One region of the Pimelobacter sp. 30-1 genome, then DNA from elsewhere that is predicted to be linked to it. Evidence: riboswitches for the same ligand, from Rfam matches in the RefSeq annotation. Region 1 holds a riboswitch; each other region holds the start of a gene.

Region 1 (4,243 bases):
ACTCCTTGCGGACGCCCGCGTGGAACGCGATGACGGGCGCGGCGCCGATCAGCCGCTCGGCCTTGCGGGTGATGAGCTCGGGGTCGCCGGGGCCGATCCCGACGACGAGGAAGCGGCCGGGCACGGTGCTCACTCCTCCTCCTGGGCCAGCGCGTTGACCGCCGACGAGGCCATCGCCGAGCCGCCGCGGCGCCCGCGCACGGTGACGAAGGGGATGTCGATGCCGTGCTCGCCGGCGAAGGCCGCGAGCGCGTCCTTGGACTCCGCGGCGCCGATGAAGCCGACCGGGCAGCCGACGATCGCGGCCGGACGCGGTCCGCCGTCGAGGATCATCTCCAGCAGGTGGAAGAGCGCGGTGGGGGCGTTGCCGATCGCGACGACCGCGCCGTCGAGCAGGGGCTCCCACAGCGACACGGCGGCCGCGGTGCGGGTCGTGGACCAGCGCCGGGCCAGCTCGGGCACCCGCTCGTCGGTGAGGAAGCAGTGCACCGGGTTGTCGGCCGGCAGGCGGCCGGCGGTGATGCCCATGGCGACCATCCGCGCGTCGCACAGGATCGGTGCGCCGGCGGACAGGGCGCCGCGCGCCGCGGCGACCAGGCCCGGGTGGATGACGAGGTCGTCGACCAGGTCGGTCTGGCCGCTGCCGTGGATCATCCGCACGGCGACCTTCTCGGCCTCGGCGGGCACCCGGTCGAGCGCGGACTCGCGGCGGATGGTCGCGAAGGAGTCGACGTAGATCGCCGGACCGTCGGCGATGTAGTCGTACCGACGAGGCGGAGCGGTCAGGTCGGTCATGAGTTCTCCTCGGGGATCAGCACGCCGTGCCACGGGGTGACGACGACGGTGCCGGCGGTCCAGCCGGCGATGGTCGAGAGGGTCAGCCCGTCGTCGCCGACGGCGACGTGCTCGCCGCCGGGGACCGGGCCGAAGCGGAGAGGGCCGGTCGCGACGTCGGCGCCCGCCGCCACCCCCGCCGGTACGACGAGCGGCCCGGCCAGCTCGTCGACGTGCCAGGCCGCGTCGGGTCCGGTGCCGCGCGCGGCCAGGAAGCGGTGCGCGAGCGCGGCGAGGGCCGCGGGGGCGTCGGCCAGGGCGACCACGTCGCCGTACGCCTCGCCGATGCGGAGCTGGGCCCGCTCGGCGTCGAGCGCGACCAGGCCGAGGTCCTTGTGCCGGTCGGCGAGGTCGCCGCGGCCGTCGTCCAGGGTGAGCAGGAAGCGTCCGGGCAGGGCGGCCAGCGCGGGGTCGCCGAGCAGGAGCGCGTCGAGCGCGGCGAGCACCGGGCGCAGGTCGGCGCGGCCCCCGGTGAGCCCGGTCTGGGGGGAGACCAGGACGTTGCGGACCCGGTCGTGCGCGCGCGAGGGCAGCAGGCCGGTCGCCTCCAGCGCGGCGAGCGCCGGCTCGGCCAGCGTGCCGTCGGCGCCGAGGGGCATGGCGCGCACCTGCAGGTTGGCCCGGCCGGTGAGCCGGACCCGCCCGTCGCCGTACTGGTCGGCGACGGCGGCGAGCGCGCGCAGCGCGCTGAGCCGGACCTGACCGCCGGGCACCCGGATCCGGACCAGGCCGCCGTCGTCGGCCGGCCACGGGTGCACGATGCCGGGGCACCGGTCCGGACGGCTGCGCGCCATGGGTGGAGTCCTTCGAGGCCGGGGCTCCTCGCGATCGCCCCCATCGACCTCACGGCGGTTGTGCCGCAAGGGCCAGCAGGTCTTCGGACTCGGGATCACCCGGCCCGGAGCGTCTTCCCAGATCCCCGAGGAGATCCAGTGACGTCGTGCTCCGTCCGTCACCCACACCGCTGCGCGTCAGTCCCGGACTCTCACCGGGTTCCCGTCGACTGGCAGCGGTCACTCTAGCAATCCGGTTCTGTCGCCCGTCCTCGGTAGCCTGACCGGCATGCCTTCCCTCGAGGACGTCGTCGCCCTGGTCCACGGCTGGTACCCACCCGCCACGGCCGACAGCTGGGACGCCGTCGGGCTCGTCACCGGCGACCCTGCCCAGCCGGTCAAGAAGATCCTGCTGGCGGTCGACCCGGCGCCCGCCGTCGCCGCCGAGGCCGCGGAGTGGAAGGCCGACCTCGTGATCGTGCACCACCCGCTGTTCCTCAAGGGCGTGCACGGCGTCGCCGCCACCACGCCCAAGGGGCGCACCCTGCACACCCTGGTCAAGGCCGACTGCGCGCTGCTGACCGCCCACACCAACGCCGACCAGGCGCTCGGCGGGGTCTCCGAGGCGCTCGCCGTGGCGCTGGGGCTGACCGACCTGCGCCCGATCCTCCCCGCGCGCGAGCAGCCGCTCGACAAGCTCACCGTCTTCGTCCCCGCCGACGCCGCGGCGCCGGTCCGGGCCGCGATCGCCGAGGCCGGCGCGGGGCGCATCGGCGACTACGACTTCGCCTCCTTCACCAGCGCTCCCGGCGAGGGCCGCTTCCGCCCGCTCGACGGCGCCAACCCGATGATCGGCACCGTCGGCGAGCTCGAGACCGTCGCCGAGGTCCGCATCGAGGTGGTCCTGGCCCGCGACCTGCGCCCGGCCGTGGTCCGCGCGATGCTCGCCGCACACCCCTACGAGGAGCCGGCGTACGACGTCGTCGAGCTCGCCGACCCGGCCCTGGCCGAGACCGGCACCGGTCGCGTCGGCGTGGTGCCGCCGACCACGCTGGGCGAGTTCGCCGAGGTGGTCAAGAAGGCGCTGCCCGAGACCCACGGCGGCGTCCGCGTCGCCGGCGACCCGGACCGCCCGGTCAAGCGGGTCGCGGTGTGCGGGGGCGCGGGCGACTTCCTGCTCGACCGCGTGGCGGGCCTCGGTGTCGACGTCTACGTCACCAGCGACCTGCGCCACCACCCGGCCGCCGAGTTCGTCGAGAAGGGCGGCCCGGCGCTGGTCGACGTGGCCCACTGGGCCGCGGAGTGGACCTGGCTCCCGGTGCTCGCCGAACGCCTCCGCGAGGCCCTCGGTGACGCTGTGGAGACCCGGGTGAGCGCGGCCGTCACGGATCCCTGGACAATGCACCTGTGAACGCCGATCCCGCAGCCCAGCTCCGCCTGCTCGACCTGCAGGCGCTCGACTCCCAGGTCGACCAGCTGCGCCACCAGCGCAGCAACCCCGTGGAGGCCGCGGAGATCAAGGACCTCCTCGGCAAGCGCGCCGACGTCGACGGGCGGCTGCGCGACCAGCGGATCGTCGTCGACGACCTCGCCTCGGCGCAGGCCAAGGCCGACGCGGACGTCGAGCAGGTCAAGGCGCGGCGCACGCGTGACCGCGACCGGATGGACTCCGGCGCCATCACCAACCCCAAGGACCTCGAGCGCATGCAGCACGAGCTCGCGTCCCTGGAGCGGCGGATCTCCACGCTCGAGGACGAGGAGCTCGAGGTCATGGAGCAGCTCGAGGAGGCCCAGTCCGGGCTCGCCGAGCTGACCTCCGCGATCGAGGACCTCGACAGCCGCCTCGGCGTGCTCACCACCTCCCGCGACGAGAAGGGCGCGACGATCGACGCCGAGAGCGCCTCCGTCGCCGCCGGCCGGGCCGCGATCGTGGCCGAGATCCCGGCCGACCTCGTCGCCCTCTACGAGAAGCTCCGCGCCAGCAAGGGCGGCGTCGGCGTCGGCGCGCTCCAGGCCCGCCAGTGCGGCGGCTGCCAGCTCACCCTCGACGCCGGCGAGATCGCCGAGATCCGGGCGACCCCGGCCGACGTCGTGCTGCGCCACGAGGAGTGCCAGCGGATCCTGGTCCGCACCCCCGAGAGCGGCATCTAGTGCCGAGCCCCGCCGCGGTCGTCGTCGAGGCCGACGGCGGGTCGCGCGGCAACCCCGGTCCCGCCGCCTACGGCGCGGTGCTCCGCGACGCCGCCACCGGAGCGGTCATCGCCGAGGACGCCCGCACGCTCGGCGTCGCGACCAACAACGTCGCCGAGTACTCCGGCCTCGTCGCCGGGCTGCACCTCGCCGTGGACCACGCGCCGGGTGCGCGCGTCGAGGTGCGGATGGACTCCAAGCTCGTCGTCGAGCAGATGTCCGGGCGCTGGAAGATCAAGCACGCCGACATGCGCGCGCTCGCGGCCGAGGCGGCGGCGATCGCGCCCGCCGGGACGACGTACACCTGGGTGCCGCGGGCCGACAACGCCCACGCCGACCGGCTCGCCAACGAGGCGCTCGACGGCGTCCGCGAGGGCGTCACCGTGGCCGGCGGCGCCAGCGTCCCCGGCGACGGCATCCCCGACGAGCCCGAGTCCGCCGCCGAG
Region 2 (4,243 bases), on a different contig from region 1:
GGTGTGGTCGGTGGCGGTCACTGGCAGGCCTCGCAGCTCTCGGGGTTCTCGAGGGAGCAGGCGATCGCTTCCTCGTCGGCGGTCGTGGGGGTGGGCAGCACGGCGACGGTCGCCTGCTGGATGCGCGAGGCGGGTCGCGAGCGCAGGTAGTACGTCGTCTTCAGCCCGCTCTTCCAGGCGAAGGCGTACATCGACGACAGCTTGCCGATCGTCGGTGCGGCCATGAAGAGGTTGAGCGACTGCGACTGGTCGATGAAGCCCTGCCGCTCGGCGGCCATCTCGACGAGCGCCTTCTGCGGGAGCTCCCAGGCGGTGCGGTAGAGCAGCCGTACGTCGGCCGGGATCGCCGCGATCCCCTGGATCGAGCCCTCGGCGCGCTTGATCTCCTCGCGGACCTCGGCGGTCCACAGGCCGCGCGCCTTGAGCTCGCGGACGAGCGCGGAGTTCACCTGGAGGAACTCCCCCGACAGCGTCTCGCGCTTGAACAGGTTGGAGACCTGCGGCTCGATGCACTCGTAGCAGCCGGCGATCGAGGCGATCGTCGCCGTCGGCGCGATCGCGATGAGCAGCGAGTTGCGCAGGCCGTGCTCGGCGACGCGCTCCTTGAGGGCGGCCCAGCGCTCGGGCTGGGTGACGGTGGCGCCCCACAGGTCGGGGTGCAGGTCGCCACGGGCGGCCCGGGTGGCGTCGTACGCCGGGTGCGCGCCGTGCACGGCGGCGAGCTCGCAGGAGACCTCGAGCGCGGTCAGGTAGATCTCCTCGGAGATCCGGGTCGACAGCGCGCGGGCCTCCGGGGAGTCGAAGGGCAGGCCGAGCGCGAAGAAGACGTCCTGCAGCCCCATCAGGCCCAAGCCGACCGGACGCCAGCGCGGGTTGGACGCCGCCGCCTCGGGGCTCGGGTAGTAGTTGATGTCGATGACCCGGTCCAGGAAGGGCACCGCGGTGCGCACGGTCGCGCGGAGCTTGTCCCAGTCGAGGTCGCCGTCGGCGAGGTGCTGGCCGAGGTTGACCGAGCCGAGGTTGCACACGGCGGTCTCGCCGTCGGAGGAGACCTCGATGATCTCGGTGCACAGGTTCGACAGGTGCACGACCGGCTGCCGCGGCCCCGGGGTGTCGGTGGTCTGGTTGCAGAACCGGTTGGCGGCGTCCTTGAAGGTCATCCAGCCGTTGCCGGTCTGGGCGAGGGTGCGCATCATCTTGGCGTAGAGGTCGCGGGCCTTGACCTGGCGCACGTACCGGCCCTCGGCCTCGATCCGGCGGTAGGCCTCGTCGAACGCGGTGCCCCACAGGTCCGGCAGCTCCGGCGCCTCGTTCGGGTCGATGAGCGACCACGTCTCGTCGGCCTCGACCCGGCGCATGAACTCGTCGGGGATCCAGTGCGCCAGGTTGAGGTTGTGGGTCCGCCGGGCGTCCTCGCCGGTGTTGTCGCGCAGCTCGAGGAACTCCTCGACGTCGGGGTGCCACGGCTCCAGGTAGACGCATGCCGCGCCCTTGCGGCGCCCGCCCTGGTTGACCGCGGCGACCGAGGCGTCCAGCGTGCGCAGGAACGGCACGATCCCGTTGGACTGGCCGTTGGTGCCGCGGATCAGCGCGCCGCGCGAGCGGACCCGGGAGAAGCCGATGCCGATCCCGCCGGCGAACTTCGAGAGCTGGGCGACCTGGAGGTAGCGCGCGTAGATCGAGTCGAGCTCGTCGCGCGGGCTGTCGACGAGGTAGCACGACGACATCTGGGTGTGCCGGGTGCCGGAGTTGAAGAGCGTCGGGCTGCTCGGCAGGTAGGCCAGGCTCGACATCAGCCGGTAGAAGCCGATCGCCTCCTGCGGGGTGCGGGACAGGCCGCAGGCCACGCGCAGCAGGAAGTACTGCGGCGTCTCCAGCACCAGCCGGGTCGTCGGGTGCCGCAGCAGGTAGCGGTCGTAGACCGTGCGCAGGCCGAAGTACTCGAAGCGGCGGTCGGCGTCCTCGTCGATCGCGAAGTCGAGCTTGCGGGCGTTGTCCTTGACGAAGGCGGCGGTCTCGTCGCCGATCACGCCCTCGGCGTGGCCCAGCGCGACGGACTGGCTGAACGAGGCCACGCCCTGGTTGCGGACTTCCTTGTCGACGTACCCGGCGAGCAGCCGGGCCGCCAGCCGCGAGTACGCCGGCTCCTCGCCGATCAGCTCGGCCGCGGTCTGGATCGAGAGCCGGTCGAGCTCGGCGGTGGTCGCGCCGTCGTACAGGCCGCTGATGGTGCGCGTGGCGACCCGCATCGGGTCGACGTCGGGCAGGTCGGCACTGACCCGGTCGACGGCGCGGACGATCTTGGTGACGTCGACGCTCTCGGTCTCGCCGTTGCGCTTGCGCACCGTCATGGTGGTGCGGGTGGGTGACTCGGTGACGGTCACTGGCTTCTCCCCTCGGAGTCTGGCTCGCGAGGGGACGACAGCAGGGGAGGCGCCCCGTCGTCGGCAGGCGCCTGCTCAGCCGTCGGCCTTCCCACGAGGCCTCGGACCACCGCACCCGGCGGGTGCGGTGCGCTGGCAGGTCTTCGGACTCGCGGGCGTCTCCTCGAAAGGAGTCCTACTGGCCGTCGCTTCCCAGGTCGCACGTCGCGACCCAGTGCTTGTGTGACGGCGGTCGTTCCCACTCACCGCTGCGGGGCAGTCCCGGACTTCCACCGGGTTCCCTCTTGCCTCCGCGCCCCTGGGTGGGGCGAGGAACCAGCTACGAGAACCACCATATGTAGGGGTTGCTCAGATCCGTGGGACCTAGATCTGGTGTCGGCGTGTCGGGTGCCCCGGAGGTGAGATATCCCACCAAGAGCGCCCGGGCGGCGCGTGCTAGCGTCCGCATCGCCAGTCGTGCTCACGATGCAACGTGAGTCAGGGAACCCGGTGAGAGTCCGGGACTGACGCGCAGCGGTGAGGGTGACGGGCGGGGCAACACGCCACTGGTGGCGGGCAGCAGACACTCGGCTGACCGACTCCGGGAAGGCGCTCCGTCCGGTCGATCCCGAGTCCGAAGACCTGCTGGCCGTGGATCTCGAGGGTCCGCGACACACCCGCACCACAGGCTTCGCGCAAGAGCCTCGGACCCGAAAAGAGTGACCGTGACGTCGTCCCGTCGTACCCGCTTCCTGCCTGCCCTGGCCGCCGTGCCGCTCCTCCTCGCCGGGTGCGCCGGCGCTCCCGAGGCCGAGGACAAGGGCCCTGCCACCACCGCCGGCTTCCCGGTGGAGGCCAGCAGCTGCGGCTTCACCTCGACCATCACCGCGCCGCCCGAGCGCGCGGTGACCATGAACCAGGGCGCGACCGAGGTCATGCTCGCGCTCGACCTGTCCGACCGGATGGCCGGCACGGCGTACCTCGACGACGCGGTGCCGCAGAAGTGGCAGCCGGCGTACGACGAGGTGAAGGTGCTCGCCAAGGAGTACCCCGACAACGAGACCCTGCTCGCCGCGAAGCCGGACTTCGTCTACGCGTCGTACGCCAGCGCCTTCGACGCCGACAACGCCGGCGCCCAGGACGAGCTGACCAAGCTCGGCATCGGCTCGTTCCTCTCGCTCTTCGGCTGCGGCGAGAACAAGCCCAGCGCCGATGTCTCGTTCGACTCGGTGTGGGACGAGATCGAGGTCGTCGCCGACGTCTTCGGCGTCCCCGAGCGCGCCGACGCGCTGGAGAAGGAGCAGCAGGGCCAGCTCGACACCCTCGCCGCGGACAAGCCGGGCGAGGGCCTGGACGTCTTCTGGTTCGACTCCGGCGACAAGACCGCGTTCGCCGGTGCCGGCGAGGGCGGCCCGCAGCTGATCCTCGACGCCGTGGGCGCGACCAACGTCTTCGGCGACGTCGAGGGCGGCTGGGCCGACGTGAGCTGGGAGCGGGTCGTCAAGACCGACCCCGACGTGATCGTGCTGGCCGACGCGAGCTGGTCCACGGCCGACGACAAGATCGCGATGCTCGAGAAGGACCCGGTGCTCAAGAACCTGCGCGCGGTCAAGGCGAAGCGGTACGTCGTGATCCCGTTCTCGGAGTCCACGCCCGGCGTGCGGCTGGCCGACGGAGCCGTCTCCGTCGGCGCCCAGCTCGCCGACCTGCCCCCGCTGGGCTGATGCTGCAGGCGGCCCGGCCGTCCCGGCCGGCGCGCACCCGGTCGGGAACGGGCCTCGTCGCGGGCGCCGCGCTCACCGTCGCCCTCGTCGCCACCGTCGTGGTGGCGGTGGGGATCGGCTCGGTGCACGTGCCCGCCGGCGACGTGGTCGACGTGG
Region 3 (4,243 bases), on a different contig from region 1:
GGCGTCCCCGTGCACCACGAGCAGCGGTACGGCGACCCGCGCCGCCGCCGTCGGCACCCGCTCCATCTGCGCCAGGACGTCGATCGCGAAGCGCGCGGTCGCCCGCCCGTGGACCAGGGGGTCGGCGTACCGCTCGGCGACGACATCGGGATCCCGGTTGATCCGCTCGAACCGCAGCCCGTTGCGCACCGTCAGGCCCGGAAGAGCACGCCCGAGCGTCCGGACCACCGCCACCTTGAGCCGCTGCCTCCGCAGCTCCGAGTCGAACGCGGGTCCGGTCACGACCACCGCGGCCAGGTCCGCCGCCGGCCGGTCCGCGGCGTAGAGGAAGGCGTAGAGCCCGCCCAGGCTGTGGCCGTAGAGCACGACGGGCGCGCCGCCGGTCCGCTCCCGCTCGCGCGCGACGAGGTGGTCGACGGCCCGTGCTGTCGGGGGATAGCGGACGTCGCCGCGACGCCCCTCGGAGCGCCCGAAGCCCTCGTGGTCGAGGGCGAGCACCGCGAACCCGGCGTGGGTGAGGAGGCGGGCGGTGCCGTCGTACCGGGCGGCGTGCTCGCCGAGGCCGTGCAGGACGACGACGCTGGCGCGCGGTGGTCCGCTCGGCGTCCAGCGGACGGTGGCGAGCCGGGGCCCGTCGTCGTCGAGCGTGAAGGAGTCGAAGGTAGGGAAGTCGGTCACGAGCAGGTCCTCTCGGGTCGCCCCGAGCCTCGCCGCTCCGCGCGGGTCCACGATTGGACGAACCTGCTAGCTCGCCACGATCTCCCAGCGGATCGCGCCGAACGCGGTCGGCGGACCCCCGAACGTCCGGTGGCAGGTGCGCGTCAGGTGCGAGCTGTCGGTGAAGCCGGCCAGGTGCGCCGCCTCGGTGAGCGAGCGCCCCTCGGCGACCGCCGCGGTCGCCCGCAGCAGCCGGAGCCAGCGGACGTACGCCCGGAAGGTGATGCCGAGGTCGTCGGCGAAGAGGTGGGACAGCCGGCTCTCGGACAGGTGGACGGCCGCGGCGACGTCCCGGAGCCGGACCGGCCGCTGGTCCAGGTCGTCGCGGAGCACGGCGAGGGCGGCGGCCACGCCCGGGTGACGCGACTGCGGTTCCAGCCCTCCCGGGACCTGGAGGCGCCCGTCCGCCCACGCGCGGTGCCCGTTCGTCAGACGCTGCCCGGCACGGTGCCACGCGCCCGCATCGCCCGGATCGTCGACCAGCCCGGCCAGCTCGGCGCCCAGCGCCGACGCGGGCTCGACGTGCGCCACCACGCCCCACGCCCCGTCGGCGTGGAACGCGTGCGTCTGGTCGGCCGGGACGATCGCCGCGTCCGTACGCCGCTCCCGGCCGTCGCCGTCCTCGATCACGAACGAGCCCTGGTGGGCGATCGCCACCTGGACGGAGTGGTGCGCGTGCCGCGGCAGGCTGCCCAGGGGGCCCTCGATCTCGAGCAGGCCGGGACGCAGGCGGCCGTCACCGGACCACTGGGGCATCGGCACTCCTCGAGCTGCGGGCGGCGCGGTCAGTGTGCCACGGGCCGCTCGGCTCAGGGGACGCTCCGGGGTGGCCGATGAGCGCTGCTACGCTGCCGGTGCCAGTCAAGCCACCACGGCCAGGGAATCCGGTGCGAATCCGGAGCTGACGCGCAGCGGTGAGGGTGACGGGCGGAGCAGCACCTCGTGCAGCCACTGGACCGAGCATGGTCCGGGAAGGCGTTCCGCCTGCTTGATCCCGAGTCCGAAGACCTGCTGGCTTCCGCGGGCCGTCCTGATCCGCGCGAACCCGATGGACAGGCCCCGCGACCCGGGTCTGCGGATGACGATGGTGAGCACCCCATGTTCCGTCCCACCCCTCTTCGCCCTGCCGCGCTCCTCAGCGGCGTCCTGCTGCTGGGCGCGCTGACCGCCTGCGGGGACGCCGATGCCCGCACCGATGCGGGCTCCGACCCGAGCACCGCCGGCGGCTACCCCGTCGCGCTCGCCAACTGCGGCGTCGACGTCGAGGTCACCCGGCCGATCGAGCGCGCGGTCGCGGTCAACCAGCCCGCGCTCGAGCTGCTGCTCGCGCTCGGCCTGGGCGACCGGATGACCGGCTACGCGATCAGCGACGACAGCGTGCTCCCCGAGCTCGAGGAGGAGCGCGCCAAGGTGAAGCCCTTCGCCGCCGAGTTCCCGTCGTTCGAGTCGGTGCTCGACCGGGACCCGGACTTCCTCTACACGACCTTCGACTACACGTTCACCGACGAGGGGATCGCCGACCGCGAGCGGTTCACCGGGCTCGGCGTGCCGACGTACCAGTCGCCGAGCGAGTGCGCCGGCCAGGAGGCCGAGGTCAAGAAGGCGCTCACCCTCCAGGACCAGTACGACGAGATCACCGACGTGGCGCGGCTCTTCGGCGTCGAGGACAAGGGCGCGGCGCTCGTCGCCGACCTCCAGGACCGGGCCGCGGCGGCCAAGCCCGCGGACGGGGCCGACGAGGTCACCCTCGCCTGGTGGTACGCCGCGACCAAGTCGCCGTACATCGCCGGGTGCTGCGGGGCGCCGGGCCTGATGACCCGCGCGGTCGGCGCGACCAACGCCTTCGAGGAGTCCGACCAGTACTGGCCCGAGATCGGCTGGGAGAGCATCCTCGACAAGGACCCGACCGTGCTCGTGCTGGCCGACCTCGGCCGCGGGGGCGACGGCGACAGCGCGAGGGCCAAGATCGCCTTCCTCGAGTCCGACCCGGTCGCGAGCCGGCTGACCGCCGTCAAGGAGAAGCGCTACATCATCCTCGACGGCACCACCATGGACCCGTCGATCCGCAACGTCGACGGCATCGAGCAGCTGGCCGCGGGCCTGCGGAAGCTGGGGCTGGCGTCGTGAGCAACCTCGATCTCCTGAAGCGCTGGGACGACCAGCAGGCCGCCTACATCGCCGACCGCGAGGGCCGGTTCGGCGCGATGCTCGACGTCCTGGACCTCCAGTCGGGCGGTGCGCCTGCGGTCGTCGTGGACCTCGCCTGCGGGCCGGGCTCGCTGTCCTTCCGGGTGCTGGAGCGGTTCCCCGAGGTCCGCGTGGTCGGCGTCGACCACGACCCGTCGCTGCTCGCGCTGGCCCGTGAGGCCGCCGCGGAGCACCCCGGTGGCGACCGCGTGCTCTTCGTCGACGACGACCTGACCTCCGCCGGCTGGACCGACCGGGTCCGGGCCCACGCGGGCGACGCCCCCGTGGCCGGCGTGGTCTCGACGACGGCGCTGCACTGGCTCGCGCCGGGCGAGCTGGTCGACGCCTACCGCGGCGCACGCTCGCTGCTCGCCGACGGTGGCGTCTTCCTCGACGGCGACCACTTCCGGTACGACGACCGGCAGCCCCGGCTGCGGACCTGGGCCGCTGCGCACGACCGTCGTACCCAGGAGGCGGCGTTCGCCGCCGGCGCCGAGCCGTGGGACACCTGGTGGACCGAGCTCGCCGCGCGTCCGGGCTACGCCGAGCTGACCGCCGAGCGGGACCGGCGCTTCGCCGACCGGCCGGCGCCCGAGCCGAGCGAGGTCGGCTTCCGCCTGGCCGCACTGGCCCAGGCGGGCTTCGCCGAGCACGGGACGGTGTGGCAGCTCTTCGACGACTTCGTCGTCTACGGGGTGGCTTGACCTCCCTGCCGCGGCTGACCGGGACCCTCGTCGCCGGCACCGCCCTGGTGCTCCTGTCGCTGGCGACGGCGATCACGATCGGGCCGGCCGACCTGTCGGTCCCGGACGTCGTCGCCGTGGTCCGCGAGCACCTCGGCGGGCCGCCCGCGGACCTCTCCCCGCTCCGCGCGGCGATCGTGTGGGAGCTGCGCCTGCCGCGCAGCATCCTCGCGGCCGCGTGCGGTGCGGGACTGGCGGTGTGCGGCGCGGTGCTGCAGTCGCTGCTGCGCAACCCGCTCGCCGATCCCTTCGTGCTGGGCATCTCGTCGGGCGCCTCGACCGGAGCCGTCGCGGTCGCCGTGCTGGGGATCGGCGCCGGCACCGTCGGCCTGACCGGCGGCGCCTTCGTCGGCGCCCTCGTCTCGTTCGCGCTCGTCGCGCTGCTCGCCTGGGCGGCCGGGTCCGGCCCGGACAAGCTGATCCTGGCCGGCGTGGCCGGCACCCAGCTGTTCTCGGCGCTGACGTCGTTCATCGTGCTCACCTCCGCCGACCCGGAGCAGACCCGCGGCGTCCTCGTCTGGCTGCTCGGCTCGCTCGGCGGCGCCCGCTGGTCGGACGCCGCGCTGGTCGTCGTCGTGGTCTCCCTGGGCACCCTG

What was found. Region 1 has a riboswitch for cobalamin ahead of CCO04_RS25615 (nitrite reductase). Riboswitches for the same ligand answer to the same signal wherever they lie in the genome.
Region 2: linked by a shared signal. The riboswitch ahead of CCO04_RS10685 (ribonucleoside-diphosphate reductase subunit alpha) and the one ahead of CCO04_RS25615 (nitrite reductase) in region 1 are both predicted to bind cobalamin.
Region 3: linked by a shared signal. The riboswitch ahead of CCO04_RS05115 (ABC transporter substrate-binding protein) and the one ahead of CCO04_RS25615 (nitrite reductase) in region 1 are both predicted to bind cobalamin.

Annotation. Positions count from the first base shown of each region.
Region 1 is NZ_NHTS01000013.1:84,943-89,185, reverse strand. Features, by position in the region: gene cobJ (precorrin-3B C(17)-methyltransferase) at 1-124, opposite strand, end outside; gene CCO04_RS25620 (precorrin-8X methylmutase) at 130-795, opposite strand; gene CCO04_RS25615 (nitrite reductase) at 792-1,628, opposite strand; cobalamin riboswitch at 1,685-1,857, opposite strand; gene CCO04_RS25610 (Nif3-like dinuclear metal center hexameric protein) at 1,897-3,018, shown strand; gene CCO04_RS25605 (zinc ribbon domain-containing protein) at 3,015-3,758, shown strand; gene CCO04_RS25600 (bifunctional RNase H/acid phosphatase) at 3,758-4,243, shown strand, end outside.
Region 2 is NZ_NHTS01000004.1:188,823-193,065, forward strand. Features, by position in the region: gene CCO04_RS10680 (ribonucleotide-diphosphate reductase subunit beta) at 1-21, opposite strand, end outside; gene CCO04_RS10685 (ribonucleoside-diphosphate reductase subunit alpha) at 18-2,384, opposite strand; cobalamin riboswitch at 2,501-2,719, opposite strand; cobalamin riboswitch at 2,819-3,028, shown strand; gene CCO04_RS10690 (ABC transporter substrate-binding protein) at 3,083-4,087, shown strand; gene CCO04_RS10695 (iron chelate uptake ABC transporter family permease subunit) at 4,087-4,243, shown strand, end outside.
Region 3 is NZ_NHTS01000002.1:138,453-142,695, forward strand. Features, by position in the region: gene CCO04_RS05105 (alpha/beta hydrolase) at 1-678, opposite strand, end outside; gene CCO04_RS05110 (helix-turn-helix transcriptional regulator) at 745-1,473, opposite strand; cobalamin riboswitch at 1,553-1,748, shown strand; gene CCO04_RS05115 (ABC transporter substrate-binding protein) at 1,816-2,844, shown strand; gene CCO04_RS05120 (methyltransferase domain-containing protein) at 2,841-3,608, shown strand; gene CCO04_RS05125 (iron ABC transporter permease) at 3,605-4,243, shown strand, end outside.